One region of the Paenibacillus sp. OT2-17 genome, then DNA from elsewhere that is predicted to be linked to it. Evidence: riboswitches for the same ligand, from Rfam matches in the RefSeq annotation. Region 1 holds a riboswitch; the other holds the start of a gene.
The links. A riboswitch is a leader RNA that binds a small molecule or an ion and turns the genes downstream of it on or off. The one in region 1 is predicted to bind S-adenosylmethionine.

Region 1 (5,141 bases):
TCGTCTGTATGCTCAATGCCGACGGAGAAACGCAACAGCCTGTCATCTACCCCGACTGCATCCCGAATTTCTGCTGGTATGTCCGCATGTGTCTGCACAGCGGGATAGGTCATTAGCGATTCCACACCGCCGAGACTTTCCGCAAACGCAATGAGCTTAATGTGACGAAGCAAAGGCTCCACATAACGAGCATCCTTTACTTTAAAGGAGAAGATACCCGTATTTCCGCTGGATTGTTTATTTTGAATCTCACGACCTGGGTGGCCTTCGAGAGCTGGATAAAATACTTCCGCCACCGCCGGATGCGTCAGTAAATAGTTAGACAGCACTGTTGCATTATGCTGATGTCGGTCCATACGCAGCGCTAACGTCTTCATCCCCTTCATCAACTGATAGCAGTCGCTCGGGGAAAGCACGGCCCCTATGGAATTGTGCAGGAAGGAAATTTCAGCCGACAGCTCTTTGCCTTTGGTTACGATCAACCCTGCCAGCACATCGTTGTGTCCGCCCAAATATTTGGTTGCGCTATGTACCACAATATCCGCGCCCAGCTCCAATGGCCGCTGGAAATATGGGGTTAGCAGCGTATTATCTACAATGGTAAGCAACTGATGTTGTGATGCCCACTCGGCAACCGCTCGAATATCAGTGATCATCATTAACGGATTTGTAGGTGTTTCTATGAATACAGCTTTGGTATTCGGTCGACATGACTGTTCGAGTGCTTCAAGATCATTCGTATCCACATAACTTGCTGTTACACCAAATTTAGATAAAATACGCTCCAGCAAGCGATATGTCCCGCCATACAGATCCAGCGATACAATGAGGTGATCTCCCTGTCCAAACAATGCAAATACCGTTTGCAGCGCCGCCATACCTGAGCTACATGCAAAACCTGCATCACCCGATTCAAGTGCAGCAGAAGCCTCTTCCAGTACCTTTCGCGTAGGATTGATCGTCCGAATGTAATCAAATCCTGTGCTTTGACCTAGACGGGGATGGCGGAACGCCGTAGATTGGTAAATCGGGTAATTAACAGCCCCGGTTACTGGCTCCTCTACTGAACCGATTTGTGCCAATCTGCTTTCGATTTTCCACTGTTTCTCACTCATATGAATCCTCCTGTTAACTTCCATAGTGGGTGCTATAACAAATCCTGCAAAAATGGATGTCAAAGACTATACTGCTGCGCTACTGCAAGGTGGTACTGTACAAGGGTAAACTACAAGCCCCTTTTTAAATCTGGGGCCCGATATCGTAAGGTGTTTCTTGGTATACATAATAGTTCAGCCAATTCGAGAATAATAAATTGGCGTGTGCCCGCCAGATTGAGGGTGGTGTGCGCTTGGGATCATCATTAGGAAAATAATTTTTGGGGACTTCAATATCCATTCCTTTGGCCACATCGCGGTCGTATTCCCATTTCAGGGAAAGCGGGTCATATTCAGAGTGCCCAGTTACAAAAATTTGTTTACCGTCAAGCGTGGCTACGAGGTACACTCCAGCTTCCTCGGATTCGGATAAAACTTCTAATTCGGCAATATGATCAATATCTTCCCGCCGAACCTCCGTATGTCGGGAGTGAGGAGCATAAAACAATTCATCAAAGCCGCGTAGCAATTTTACTTTAGGTTTAATCACGGTGTGTGGAAATACGCCAAAGCATTTGTAGTCGAGCCCGTATTTAGGGACATCGAAATGATGGTATAAGCCTGCCTGTGAGGCCCAACAGATATGCATGGTCGAAGTTACATTCGTTTTCGTCCATTCAAAGATTTGCTGGATCTCCTCCCAGTAGTTCACATCCTCAAACTCAAGCTGTTCAACCGGGGCTCCTGTAATAACCATGCCGTCAAAACGACTGTTCTTGATCTCGTCAAACGTTTTATAGAACATGTTCAAATATTCTTGCGATGTATTTTTGGATACATGAGATTTCATGTGCACCAGCGTGACGTCCACTTGCAGCGGCGTATTGCCTACCAAGCGCAACAGTTGGGTTTCCGTCGTCTCCTTTGTAGGCATTAAATTCAAAATGGCGATACGCAACGGACGAATATCCTGATGATAAGCCAAGCTTTCATCCATTACGAAAATATTTTCGCCCTCGAGCACTTCCTTGGCAGGTAGCGTGTCTGGGATTTTAATCGGCATGTAAACTCACTCCTTGTTCGGTAAGTTTTGCGAAAATCGTCTTGTTGAGATGCCGGGCATATAATAAAAAGACCTTTCTCAGGTTAGAGAAAGGTCATATTTGTATCCATATGCGCCTCTCTCATCTGTCAGGGCAACGCTCTTTGTACAAAGCGCGCGTCCTGCAAGAATTAGCACCGTGCGATTAAAATCGCCGGTTGCCGGGTATCATCGGGCTAGTCCCTCCACCTGCTCTTGATAAGATTTCGCTATATTCATTTTAGGTTCACAAAGTTCTTGTTGTTCACTTTAATGCATCGGCTGGGCTTCGTCAAGATGGGACTTTTAAATTTGTACCCTGCATTCACATTTTGTCTACCTTTTCCATAGGTTAAATCATATCCCTCCTATCGTTGAAGCTCTTGCCACTACTGTTGATTTAGCCCATGATTTTGCGCTTGAAAGGCCGTAGGCCGAGCGTTATACTATACAAGTGCTATTAGGCAAAAATATGGAGCAGTAGTGCAGATTTGAGTGTTTCCTGCGATACTGTGGCAATCTAAAAAAGAACATTTGAGAGGTGAATCCGGAATGGAAGGCGACCCGAGTCCGAATAGGCGGCGATCCCTGAACAACAGCATAGGAATGACTTCAGCTTGCCGAAAGACGGGACGCCAGGCTCTGCATGCTCCAAAAGCCTCCGGCTTTTGATGGGAGTGCACGCTTACCCGCACCGGCTAACTGGCTAACTGAGTCCATTCCTTATGCTTAAGGTAAACGTATTTCCGTTACGACGGAGCATAAGGAGTGACATATATGAAAATCCGTTTGGTCAACAACGGGGTTTTTACCCCTGTCGAAGAAATTGAAATGGCGCTTACTGCACCGGCAGAAGGTTTTTATTGGATTGATGCCGATGTCGATGATTTGACAGTGCTCCAGCCTTTATTTTCCATGCATGATCTTGCAGTAGAAGACTGTTTGAGTGAAGAAGAACAGCGTCCGAAGATTGAAATTTATGAAAGCCATTATTTTATCGTTGTAAATAGCATTCGTTTTGATGATGAAGAAATATTTTTGCGAGCTTTGAACATTTTTATCGGCCGCCATTTTATCATTACGGTGACCAAGCAGAAAATAAATGAGCTTCGTACCCTCAAGCCTATGCTGTGGGAGCAAGAAGTCAGCCAGCCTGACCGTTTTATGTATCTGTTGGTCGACTTGATTGTTGACAACTATTTTCTGGTTGGTGACCGGATTGAGGTCCGCATTGAGAAGCTGGAAGAAGATATTCTAATGCATACGAAAAAGTCGCATTTGAACGAAATCATCGGCTTACGAAGTGAGATTCTGTGGCTGAAAAAAGTGCTGGGTCCACAAAAAGAAGTCATCAATACCCTGAACAAACGGGATTTGCGGCTCATCGACGATCAATTGCAAAAATATTTCAGCGACATTTATGAAAATGCTGTGAAAATTTCGGAGACTTTTGAAACTTACCGCGACTTGATGGGTAACCTTCGAGAAGCTTATCAATCCAGTATCGCCAACCGTGCCAATGAAATTATGCGTGTGTTTACGGCAATTACGACCGTATTTATGCCATTGACAGTCATTACCGGAATATATGGGATGAACTTCGATAATATGCCTGAGCTTCATACACGTTATGGCTATTTTGTCGTCATTGGTATTATGGTGGCATTAGGTGTCAGTATGTTCTGTATTTTCCGCAAGAAAGACTGGGTTTAAAAAGAACAGGGGGAAAAGTACCGAGTTGGATACTTTTTTCGATTTTCAGCTTGGTCATAAAAAGCAGCAGCCGTGTCCTGTGTGGAACTCGCTGCTGCTTTTTAGTATGTTGAACCCTGAATGCACTTTAATACTTTAGCTTTATTCAATCAGTTCTATATTATCCAACATGTCGGTCGGGTACCTGCTGATGACGAAACCGTATACGGATCAGACGCAGACGCTCGTAAATTTGATCCAGTCCTGTTTCGGTTGCCTTTTCTTCCCCATACACTTTCAGCATGACGGGCTTGAGCAGCGCATCCCCCAACTCTTCATAAGCAGACCAGATGGCTGCCTGCTCTTCCTTAGATACATTCACCAATTCCTTGCGGATCAGCTTCTCCATATCAATGCCATCCCTGTCCAAATGCTCCACAGCTTCAATCATCTCTCTACGATGCAAACCTGTCTTCATTCCGATATGCTCCAGTGAAAGACCGTCCGAAATGCCTTCGATAATCGTTCTAGTTAGGCTGAATTTGTTCAGCTCCTGCCTGTACTGGTTCTCTTTTTGCTTGTATAGCCATGACAAAAAAACTTCTTCTTCCAGCGTCTCTGTTACCCAGTTCAACGGAAATGGTGTGGTCCGGTCATTTTGTGTCGTAATAGCCAATAGCTCCGTCCCATATTGCGACACTTTACCCTGACCCATACCAGGCAGCTCCAACAGTTCTTCTTCGGTATGGGGAAGATAGACGCTAATGAGTCGAAGCAGCCGATTCGTAGCGATAAAATAAGGTGCTTTTCGTTCCGTTGCTGCCTTTTGCCGTCTCCACATCGTCAACTGCTCATACACTTCATCACGTGGAAACAAATCACTGTAGCAATACAGCTTTTGCAGCGTTTGTCCTCGTCCTGATGATCCTTCTTGCTCATGAAATACGCCATGGATTAAGGGCCTATAGCCCTCAGCCATTTTGAGCGCCAGCTCATGACGGTATACATGTAGTAATTCCTGCCACAAGCTGCCCTCATACCAAAGGTCGTCTATACTTTCATCCGGGACATGCTGTGTGCTCCAGCCTGCACTCCATCCCCCTTCATGCTGCCCAATCCATACCTGAGCAAAGTCCTCATAGCCCTGTTCATTTCGTTTGGACAAGCGATTTAAAAATACAATATCCATGATTTCTTCCTCCCTCATATCGTTGAAAGACAGTCCCGCACAACACAAAAACGCAAAAAAAAGCACCCATCCTGCGTATTCGCAA
Region 2 (9,837 bases), on a different contig from region 1:
CGTGTTCCATTGGAGCATTTGCTCGGTTCCGTCGGGAACGCCTCGTTTACCATTGCGAACAACGCTTATTTGATGCTGCTCACAGTGGCTACGGCCGGCATCCCAAGCACGTTGAGCAAAATGGTTTCAGAACGCTATGCGCTGGATCGGCCTTCGGAAGCGCGACGTGTGTATCGTGCGGCTTTGATATTCGCGGCCGCGGCAGGCATTATCATTACAGCGCTGCTGTATTTTGGAGCGCCTTACTTTGCCGAGCATGTAGCAGGGGTTCCGCAATCCGCTTTGGCCATTCAGGCTTTGGCACCAGCATTACTGCTGTTCCCTGCCATTGCCATGATGCGTGGATACTTCCAAGGGCGCGGTAATATGACCGCAGGCGGTATTTCACAAATTGTGGAGCAGGTTGCACGGGTAGCGACCGCTATTGTACTCGCTTTTATTATTTTGAAGCTAGGTTATGGAGATCGCGAGGTTGCGGCCGGAGCCTCCTTTGGAGGTGTCATGGGAAGTCTTGGCGCTCTAGCGGTCATGTTGTACTACACGGTGAAATTGCGTCGCCAGGATCGACAGGATCGTCAAGATCAATTCCAAGAGGAAAGCTCCGCGCTACCGATGATGCGCATTTACAAAGATATTTTCAAGCTTTCCATTCCCATTGTATTGTCGTCTCTGACGGTTCCGGCGGTCAACTTTATTGATACGTCTATTGTGGTGAGACTATTGTCTGGTCAAGTGGGATTGGATCAGGCGACTACTCAGTTGGGTTATCTAGGCTCTCGGGCACAGAGTGTGGCGGGAATTCCGCCGATTTTGGCCATTGCGCTCAGCCAATCGCTTATTCCGATCATTTCAGCGGCATTTGCCCGTAAGGATGAGCAGCATTTACAAAATCAGATGACGCTGGCCTTGCGTATCTCTATTTTGACTGGGATGCTGATTGTGCTGGCTTTATGTGTAACCGCCTATTCTATTAATGGTTTACTGTTTAGCTCGCTTGGAGGCAGTGGTATCATCGCTGTTCTGACACTCGGAACGATATTCCAGATTACGATGATGACTTCTAATTCGATACTGATCGGTATGGGCAAGCCGCGTATTTCAATGGTTAATGTCATGGTCGGTATCGTCGTCAAGTTTGCAGCGAGCTGGCTGCTGGCTGGTTGGCTTGGAATTTATGGGATCATTGCTGCAACCGGATTATGTTTCCTCGTGATCACGTTGCTGAATTTGCGTGTGCTTAAAGGGATCGTCTCCTTTTCCATCATGGGCCGTCGCTGGGCAGGGTTCTTAACCGCAGTCGTCGTCTCGGGAGCTATCGGATACGGTGTAAATGAAGCCTGTATTCTGCTGGTGCATCTGATGCCTGCGCGTGTGGCCTTCTTGATCGCGTGCTGCATTGCCGGGACAGCTGTACTGGTATGCTACTTGTTGTTGCTGGTTGTACTGCGCGTATTGCGAAGGGACGAGCTGGGCAACTATCCGCGTATGTTGCAAAAGGTACTGCGTCCGTTAATGCGTCTACAGCGTGAGTCCACAGGACAACGAGGCTAAAAGAGTCCCCCAGTCTTTCAGTGGAAAGGTTGCAAGCTGTTATGGGCAACGTGGGCCATTGCTGTTTTTTGGATGCCATGACGATGCTCATGGCGCATGGCAAATAACAGCGGTCGCCTTGGTTCGCTGAGATGTCCAAGTGTGGAGCCGTCCTGAAACCAGTCATACCGGGGGATTGGATCATAAGCTGTATCGGACCAGACGGCGTTCAGCTCCGGACTGTACAGACGTTGTCCTGGCGGTAGCCATTCATGTGCTAAAAGCGTTGCACTTTCATCTGGAGAGTGCAGCGCTTTTTGTTCATTCGGTGTGAACAATCCGGGCCAATAGTCGCTGCGTGAACCTGTATGCGGCACACTGTTAGCGAATGCGGATACCTGGTCCAGCACCTGCTGATGGCCAAAGAGCATAGCATAGAGACTTTTACCAAAGCCGATCCGCTCGTCCAAATGGCCGAAACGCTCCATCACTAGTCCAGCAAGTCCACCGTTCAGCCCAAGTGGAAATATAACCTGATTAAGCTGGAGCCAGTCATGCAAATAAAAGCCCGGCTTGTGTGTCACGAATTTTTGAAAATACGGATCTTTTACCACACGTCCTTCAATATAGTTTTGTTCATTAATGATGAGCGCCACAGTCAACAGAGAGCTATCCCGCCAAGCCCAGAAGCGTTCCCAAAAGGGCTTCATGAATGGCGAAACGTGAAAATAAGGCAACAAGTGAAAGCAACTCCGACCCAAATGACGGCTGTGCATATAAAGTTGCAACTGCGGATAAGCGTCTTGAAAAATAAGGGCGTTACAGCGCTCCAGTAGCCGATACAGCCATTCCTTTTCCTGTTCGCCGAACAGGTTGCCAATCAGTCCCCCTTTCAGATCGGTCATATTATAGCCGCCATTACGAGAAACCAGGTGGGCCAGTAATGCCCAATGTAACTCCGGGTAGCCACGATAGCATTCAAGGTAAGCGGCAGTGCGGGTAACGTTGCTGCGATTCTCCTGTGCTGTATCGTTCTTGATCCTCTCCAGTAGCTCACAGTCTGTTTCGCATAAGGGCATATTCAGAGAAGAGGGACGCGTAGCGGGTCCGTTCACCAACATTATCGCTTCAGCTTCATTCATAGCGGCCTGTGCCGTATGATAATCCCACGCTAGTTCACGCAAGGGGGAGCGTAATTTGCGGGATTCGGTCCAAGCCGCCCGTTTGCCCTCCCAAGCTTCCTCTGCAACACGGGGAACGGAACCCAGTAACTTTAGCCCTCCTTGAAGCTGTCGAGATGCTGTATGGAGCCATTCGGTAAGAGACATGACTAAATTAACCTCCTTTCCAACTGCAAGCATCCCCGTATCCTGCCAAGTATGTTGGGTATGCTGTTAGGATGTCGACGCTTATGTGGATTCTTAAGTATATCTTTAGTATGCCTCAATGAGAGGGCTTCCAATCGGCATGTGAGTAGAATGGGGGAGTGTGCAAAAGCTTCACTTGGCGTTACAATAGAAAGTGCAATCTTTTCAGCACAAAAAGAATTTAAGGAGGAATCATCCATGCAAAAAATCGTCTCTCATGAAGACTTTAATAAGGCAATATCCACTCCGGGCGTTACGGTGGCTGTGTTTAAGGCGGACTGGTGTAAGGATTGTCATTTCATCGATCCGTTCATGCCTGATGTGGAACAACAATATGCAGATAAGCTTACATTAATTGAGATTGATGTAGAACAGGCCGAAAGCGTCAGTCAAGAGCAAAATGTATTGGGGATTCCTAGCTTTATCGCTTACAGTGAAGGGCGAGAACTGGTACGTCTGGTGAACAGACTGCGCAAATCCCGCGAAGAGATTGAGCAATTTTTGGATCGGGCTGTTGAAGTCCACGCGAGCTTAGCAAAATAACATCAAGACATTCAGAAAGCCGCTTCCTTCTCAGGGGGCGGCTTTCTCACGGACACGTTCACATTTTGTCAACAAAGCTCGTATGTCAAGGAACGATATATCAGTTATAATTACTTTAAGTGATCATTTCACAACATATAAAGTGAATAAATATTATATTTGGAAGGATACGGGTGAATTCTTTGAATAACAAAATCAGAATATTAAAATGGCTGGCACTCGTAACATGTATTGTCATGTTTTTGGCTACCTTCGGTGGAGGTGTCGTGACGCGAACGGATTCTGGTCTCGGCTGTGGCCGGGAATTCCCGCTGTGCAATGGTAAGCTGGTTCCGGCACATACGATCGCATCCCTTATTGAGTTCTCTCATCGCTCCGTCAGTGCCATGGCCGGGATTCTTTCTATCGCCTCATTTGTTGGCTTTTTGCTGTTTATGAAGCATCGGAAGGATTTGCAGCTATTCTCGCTGCTCACGCTCATGTTTGTCATCATACAAGGTGCAATGGGGGCGTTGGCTGTCGTCTTCTCCCAATCGGCTGCAGTCATGGGACTGCATTTTGGCTTTGCGCTTATCGCCTTTGCCAGTGCGACTATGATGACGTTGGGGGCCTGGCAGGAGCATGCAGATTCACGCCACACCCCGCGTCTGATTCCTGGGCCTGTCAGTCGGGGCTTTCGTAACTTTATATGGTTATCGACGATCTATACCTATATTGCTGTCTATTCAGGGGCGTTGCTTAGTCACTCGGTCATCCAGAAGGTTGTAAATATTGGGGGCTTCATATCTCCACTGCTGCTTCATCAGATTTCAGCTGGTCTGCTGTTCGTCATTATCTTGGCTGTGGGTCACTACTCATACCGTTATCACCCGAACCACCGGGATATCCGTATATTGGGTGTCGTATCGGTCTTGTTAATCTTGCTTCAAGTGGTGATTGGAATTATCTTGTTGTACGTCAACAAACCTGAAATCTACATGTTTATCGTGCTGGGACATATGCTGGTGATTGCATCGTTGTTCTCCATCTTGGCTTATCTGAGCTATCGTGTATGGCAATTGTCACCGGACCGCAAGCTTGTTCCGACCCAAGCACAACGTACCTAAGCGTTTCATAGATCATAGTCAAGCGGATTTTTGCCCAAGAGGCGTTTAAACACGTATAATAGCATATAAGAAACAAACCAGGCCCGCGAGTTTCTCGAGGGCTTGATTTGCTTAGGAGGAGTCGTCCAGTTGATCTACCAGAATTTGCGCCAATTTATTGAAGCGCTGCGTAAAGAAAATCATCTTAAAATTATAGAGGCACCTGTCGATCCTTACCTGGAGCTGGCTGAGATTCATCGAAGAGTCATTGAGGAAGAAGGGCCGGCACTTCTGTTCACGAATGTAAAAGGAACCCCGTTTCCTGTAGCCAGTAATCTGTTTGGTACAAATCGCCGTGTGGACATGGCTTTTGGTCCGCGCCCAGAGCAACTGATGGATGCGATTGTAGGAGCGACCAAAACATTGTTTCCACCTACACCCAAAGCATTGTGGAATGAACGTGGCCTGATTAAGGACATGCTAAAAGTAGGGCTAAAAACAGTATCTCATAGCGAGGCCCCTGTATTGGGAGTTCGCCGTACAGAGGCTCCGCTGGCACCACTGCCTAAAGTGACCAGTTGGCATGAGGATGGAGGGCCGTTTATTACGCTTCCACTCGTGTATACTGAGAAGCCAGGTCAGCCCAAGGATCATAATTTGGGGATGTACCGCATTCAGATTTATGATGATCAGACGACGGGCATTCACTGGCAAATTCATAAAGGCGGCGGTTTTCATTATCATGAAGCGGAACTGCGTAATGAGCCATTGCCTACGACGATTATCATCGGTGGCCCGCCTGCCCTGATTGCGTCTGCCATTGCGCCAGCACCGGAAAACTTGCCTGAGCTGTTGCTGGCTTCGCTTATTATGGGAGGCAAGCTGCCCATGACAGAAGACCCGCTCGGGGGTCACCGGATTCCAGCAGAAGCAGAATTTGCAATCAGCGGTTATGTACCGCCTCATGAACGCCGTCCGGAAGGCCCGTTTGGTGATCATTTTGGCTATTATTCATTACAGCATGATTTCCCTGTATTTCATGTCAAACATATGCATCACCGCAAGGATGCCATTTATCCGGCAACCATTGTAGGTAAGCCTCGGCAAGAAGACTACTATCTCGGTGAGTTTTTGCAACGTCTGCTGTCGCCTGCATATCCGCTTGTGATGCCTTCCGTCAAGTCCCTGTGGGCGTATGCGGAAACGGGTGTACATGCGCTAGCAGCGGCAGTGGTACGTGAAAGCTACTCCCGTGAAGCGCTTGTATCCGGTTTTACTATTTTGGGTCAAGGTCAATTGTCGTTGACTAAATTCCTGATGCTGACGGATCGAGTAATTGATTTATCTGACTTTAACCTGCTGCTGGAAACCATTCTGGAGCGATTTAATCCAGCAAGGGATTTATTTATATTCAATCACACGTCACACGATACACTCGATTACACAGGCCGCAAGCTGAATCATGGCAGTAAGGCCATCCTGATGGGGATAGGTGAGCCTGTACGTGAATTGCCTCGTGCTTATGAGGGAGGCGATCTGCCGGGAATTCGTGAAATTGAGCCCTATTGCGGAGGTTGCCTTGTCGTATCGGGTGCGTCCTTTGAGCAGGAGCCTGAGCTGGCGGCACGTGTTTTGGAGCGATTAGCAGCGGGTGAGCAAGAGTGGCCGCTCGTCTTCATTGTAGACGATGCCAAAGAAGTCGTTCGCTCTCAAGCCTCGTTCCTTTGGACGGTATTCACACGCTTTAACCCGGCTACAGATATGTACGCAGACAGCGAAGTGCGTTTGCATCATCTGAACTATAAGCTGCCGATTGTAGTGGATGCGCGTATGAAGCCGGGGTATCCAGATGAGGTGTTACCGCGTGAGGATATTGTTAAGCTTGTAGATCAACGATGGACGAGTTATTTCGCTTGACGCCCTAATTAAACCTACAGCCGGATTTTACATTTATAAGGAGGCGTAAGCATGATACGCAAGCTACTGGGTGAGCCACCACGTGTGAACAAAGGCATCCTGCTAGATGCCATGAATAGCATGTCAGCTATGTTGAACCTGCTGGAGCGGCAAATTCAGGCTGGTGGAGATCCGACCCACGATTTTCGGAAGGCGGATATTTTAACACGCGGTCTAATGTCATCTCTGGATGAACTGGAGCAGAGCCATCATGCTTCCGCCTTTTTCCGTATGAAAGTGAAAGCCGGATATGCTGAAGATATGAGTGAGGATGAAAAATCCGATTATGCGTTATATGTTTTCTTTTATAAAGATGGGTTTGTTCGGGTTTTCTCTATTTTGGATAAGCTGGGTAACTGGCTAAATGATCTGTATGATTTAAAAACAGGGCAGTATAAGGCGCACTATTCGTATTTTACCGTGTTGCGGCAGCTTAAGTATCTCAAAATGCATCCTGTATTGACCGATAATTTAATTGATATCAAGGATACTTACAACGATGCCATCAATCGGCTGCGTAAGCGTCGGAATACGGAGATACACTATATGAATACGGAAATGCAGGATGATCTCTGGCAACGACACCGAGCTTTGTATGGAAAAATCCAACTGGAGGACCTCGATCACCATTTGGAAGATTTGCAGCAGGGCTTGGAAATGGTATGTCGGTCGCTGTCAAACGCCTTTACTTATACTGCGAAACAATGGGAGAATCGGGCAGTACGCCCAAAAATATGATAGAAAATATCCTTTGACAAAGCAATGTAAACTATCTATACTGAAACCTAGTTTCAGAAAAATGCTTGAATTATGTTTTTTTATATAAACTTAACGGACAGCTAAAGCTGGAGTTTAACATATTTTTCTTATCCAGAGAGGTGGAGGGACTGGCCCGATGAAGCCCGGCAACCCGTTCTTTCCCGGTGTAATACACTGGGAGGGAACATGATGGTGCTAATTCCTACAAAACCGCTAGAGTTATAGCGATTTTGGCAGATGAGAAAAGGTTCGCAAGGTGGGGCCCTTTTCATTCTGTGAAAGGGGCTCTTTTTTGTATAAATAAATAGCGATTTTATACAATTCTGAGAGATGACAACTGGTTAAAAGGGTAAGGAAGAAGTGAAGGGGGTCGCAGCACGTTGATAGAGCTTAAGCAGTTAACCAAGCATTATGGCAAAGGCAACCGACGCGTTAATGCGCTGTCTGGGTTGGATCTTTCTATAAAGCGTGGAGAAATATTCGGAGTGATTGGTCACTCCGGGGCGGGGAAAAGTACATTGATCCGCTGTATTAATTTATTGGAACGCCCTACTTCAGGTGAAGTATGGGTAGACGGGGTAAACCTCGCTACTGTGAGTCAATCCCAGTTACAGAAGCAACGTCGAAAAATCGGAATGATTTTTCAGCATTTTAATTTGTTATCTTCGGCAACGGTGTATGACAATATTGCATTTCCTTTGCGGTTGGTAAACACTCCCAGGGAAAAGCTGGACATGAAAGTTCGTGAGCTGCTGGAACTGGTGGGTCTGGAAGAACACAGTGGAAAGTATCCGTCACAGCTCTCAGGTGGACAGAAACAGCGGGTAGGAATTGCAAGGGCGCTGGCTAGTGATCCTCATGTATTGCTGTGTGACGAAGCGACTTCTGCGCTTGATCCGCAAACGACGGGGTCTATCCTTAAATTGCTGTTGGATATTAATCAGCGCTTTAATTTAACCATCGTGCTGATTACACATGAAATGCATGTCATTCAAAGCATTTGTGATCGAGTTGGCGTCATTCATCAGGGCGACATCGTGGAGCAAGGCCCAGTGGCGGAAGTATTTTTGAAGCCACAGCACCAGGTAACCAAGGACTTTATCCAACGGGAGTCAGAACATCCCGAGGAGTTGCAAGCAGCGATTGCGGCAGCAGGTGGCGGTGAGTCGGCGCAGGTGGTACGTATCTCCTTCTTGGGCAGTAAAACATATGATGCGATTCTGTCGCGTACGGCTCGAAGCACTGGTGTTGATTTTGCGATCTTGCAGGGAACCATATCTACGATTAAAAATGTACCCTATGGACAGCTGATCGTTCGTTTTGAAGGAAACCATGAAGATATAGAGCATACGCTGCGCGAAGTGTCTGGGCAAGGACTAGATGTGGAGGTGATCGGACAATGAGCGAACTTGATTTTTCACAAGTGAGTTGGGATGAGCTAGGGAATTCTACTCTGGAAACCCTTCAGATGCTCGGAGCATCCGCATTGTTCACCCTCATTATTGGTTTGCCGCTTGGCATATTATTGTTTCTGGCGAGTCGCTCCTCGTTAACTCTGATGAAGGTGATATACATTGTATTATCATTCATCGTTAACATTTTACGTTCCGTACCATTTATCATTTTGATCGTTGCACTTATTCCTTTTACACGATCGCTGGTAGGTACCTCGACCGGGGTGTTGGGAACCATTCCACCATTGGTTATTGGGGCTGCCCCATTCTTCGCACGTCTTGTCGAAACGTCTCTGCGTGAAGTGGACAAGGGCGTCATTGAAGCCGCACAAGCGATGGGTGCCTCGACAGGACAAATTATCCGGCGTGTGCTGTTACGTGAGGCACTTCCGGGTCTGCTCGCTGCATTAACTATTACCGTCGTTACACTCGTATCCTACACGGCAATGTCCGGGATGATCGGGGGCGGTGGACTGGGTACACTGGCTATCAACTACGGCTATTATCGTTATGAAACGGCTGTCATGATCGTTGCGGTCGTGCTGATGGTCGTATTGGTACAATTGCTGCAAATGGCGGGAGATCGTCTCGTGCGGCATTATACTCGAAAATAGGGAAAACATATAGATATCCTTATTGATCAGGACGTCTGCTCCTGAATATTACAAATTATTGGAGGGGTAATAACATGAAGAAATGGGTATTGGCTGTATTAAGCTTGACATTAATTGCGGTGCTGGCTGCTTGCGGTACAAAGAGCACAACATCGGATACAAACAATGCGACCGAAAATACAGGCGGATCACCACGTGAAGTGGAGCTGAAAATTGGAGCTTCTCCTGTGCCGCATGCGGAAATTTTGGAAGCGATCAAGCCTCAGTTGGAAAAAGAAGGGGTTCGTCTCCAAGTCGTTCAGTTTAACGACTATGTACAGCCGAACGTACAATTGTTTGACAAGCAACTGGATGCTAACTTCTTTCAACATGTACCTTACCTGGATGTGATGAACAAAGAGCGCAAAATGGATCTGGTTTCTGTGGGCGCAGTTCATTTGGAGCCATTCGGTATCTACTCCCAAAAATATAAAAAGCTTGATGAAATCCCAGATGGCGCAACTGTAGCCATTCCGAACGATGCGACAAA

Region 2: linked by a shared signal. The riboswitch ahead of GRP75_RS11720 (methionine ABC transporter ATP-binding protein) and the one ahead of metA (homoserine O-acetyltransferase MetA) in region 1 are both predicted to bind S-adenosylmethionine.

Annotation. Positions count from the first base shown of each region.
Region 1 is NZ_WUDQ01000220.1:154-5,294, forward strand. Features, by position in the region: gene GRP75_RS17815 (PLP-dependent transferase) at 1-1,115, opposite strand, end outside; gene metA (homoserine O-acetyltransferase MetA) at 1,240-2,157, opposite strand; SAM riboswitch class I at 2,276-2,401, opposite strand; gene corA (magnesium/cobalt transporter CorA) at 2,953-3,888, shown strand; gene GRP75_RS17830 (HRDC domain-containing protein) at 4,049-5,056, opposite strand.
Region 2 is NZ_WUDQ01000072.1:2,826-12,662, reverse strand. Features, by position in the region: gene GRP75_RS11750 (putative polysaccharide biosynthesis protein) at 1-1,551, shown strand, start outside; gene GRP75_RS11745 (DUF2515 family protein) at 1,569-2,858, opposite strand; gene GRP75_RS11740 (thioredoxin family protein) at 3,096-3,440, shown strand; gene GRP75_RS11735 (COX15/CtaA family protein) at 3,614-4,546, shown strand; gene GRP75_RS11730 (UbiD family decarboxylase) at 4,676-6,442, shown strand; gene GRP75_RS11725 (Cthe_2314 family HEPN domain-containing protein) at 6,494-7,219, shown strand; SAM riboswitch class I at 7,345-7,484, shown strand; gene GRP75_RS11720 (methionine ABC transporter ATP-binding protein) at 7,621-8,643, shown strand; gene GRP75_RS11715 (methionine ABC transporter permease) at 8,640-9,308, shown strand; gene GRP75_RS11710 (MetQ/NlpA family ABC transporter substrate-binding protein) at 9,383-9,837, shown strand, end outside.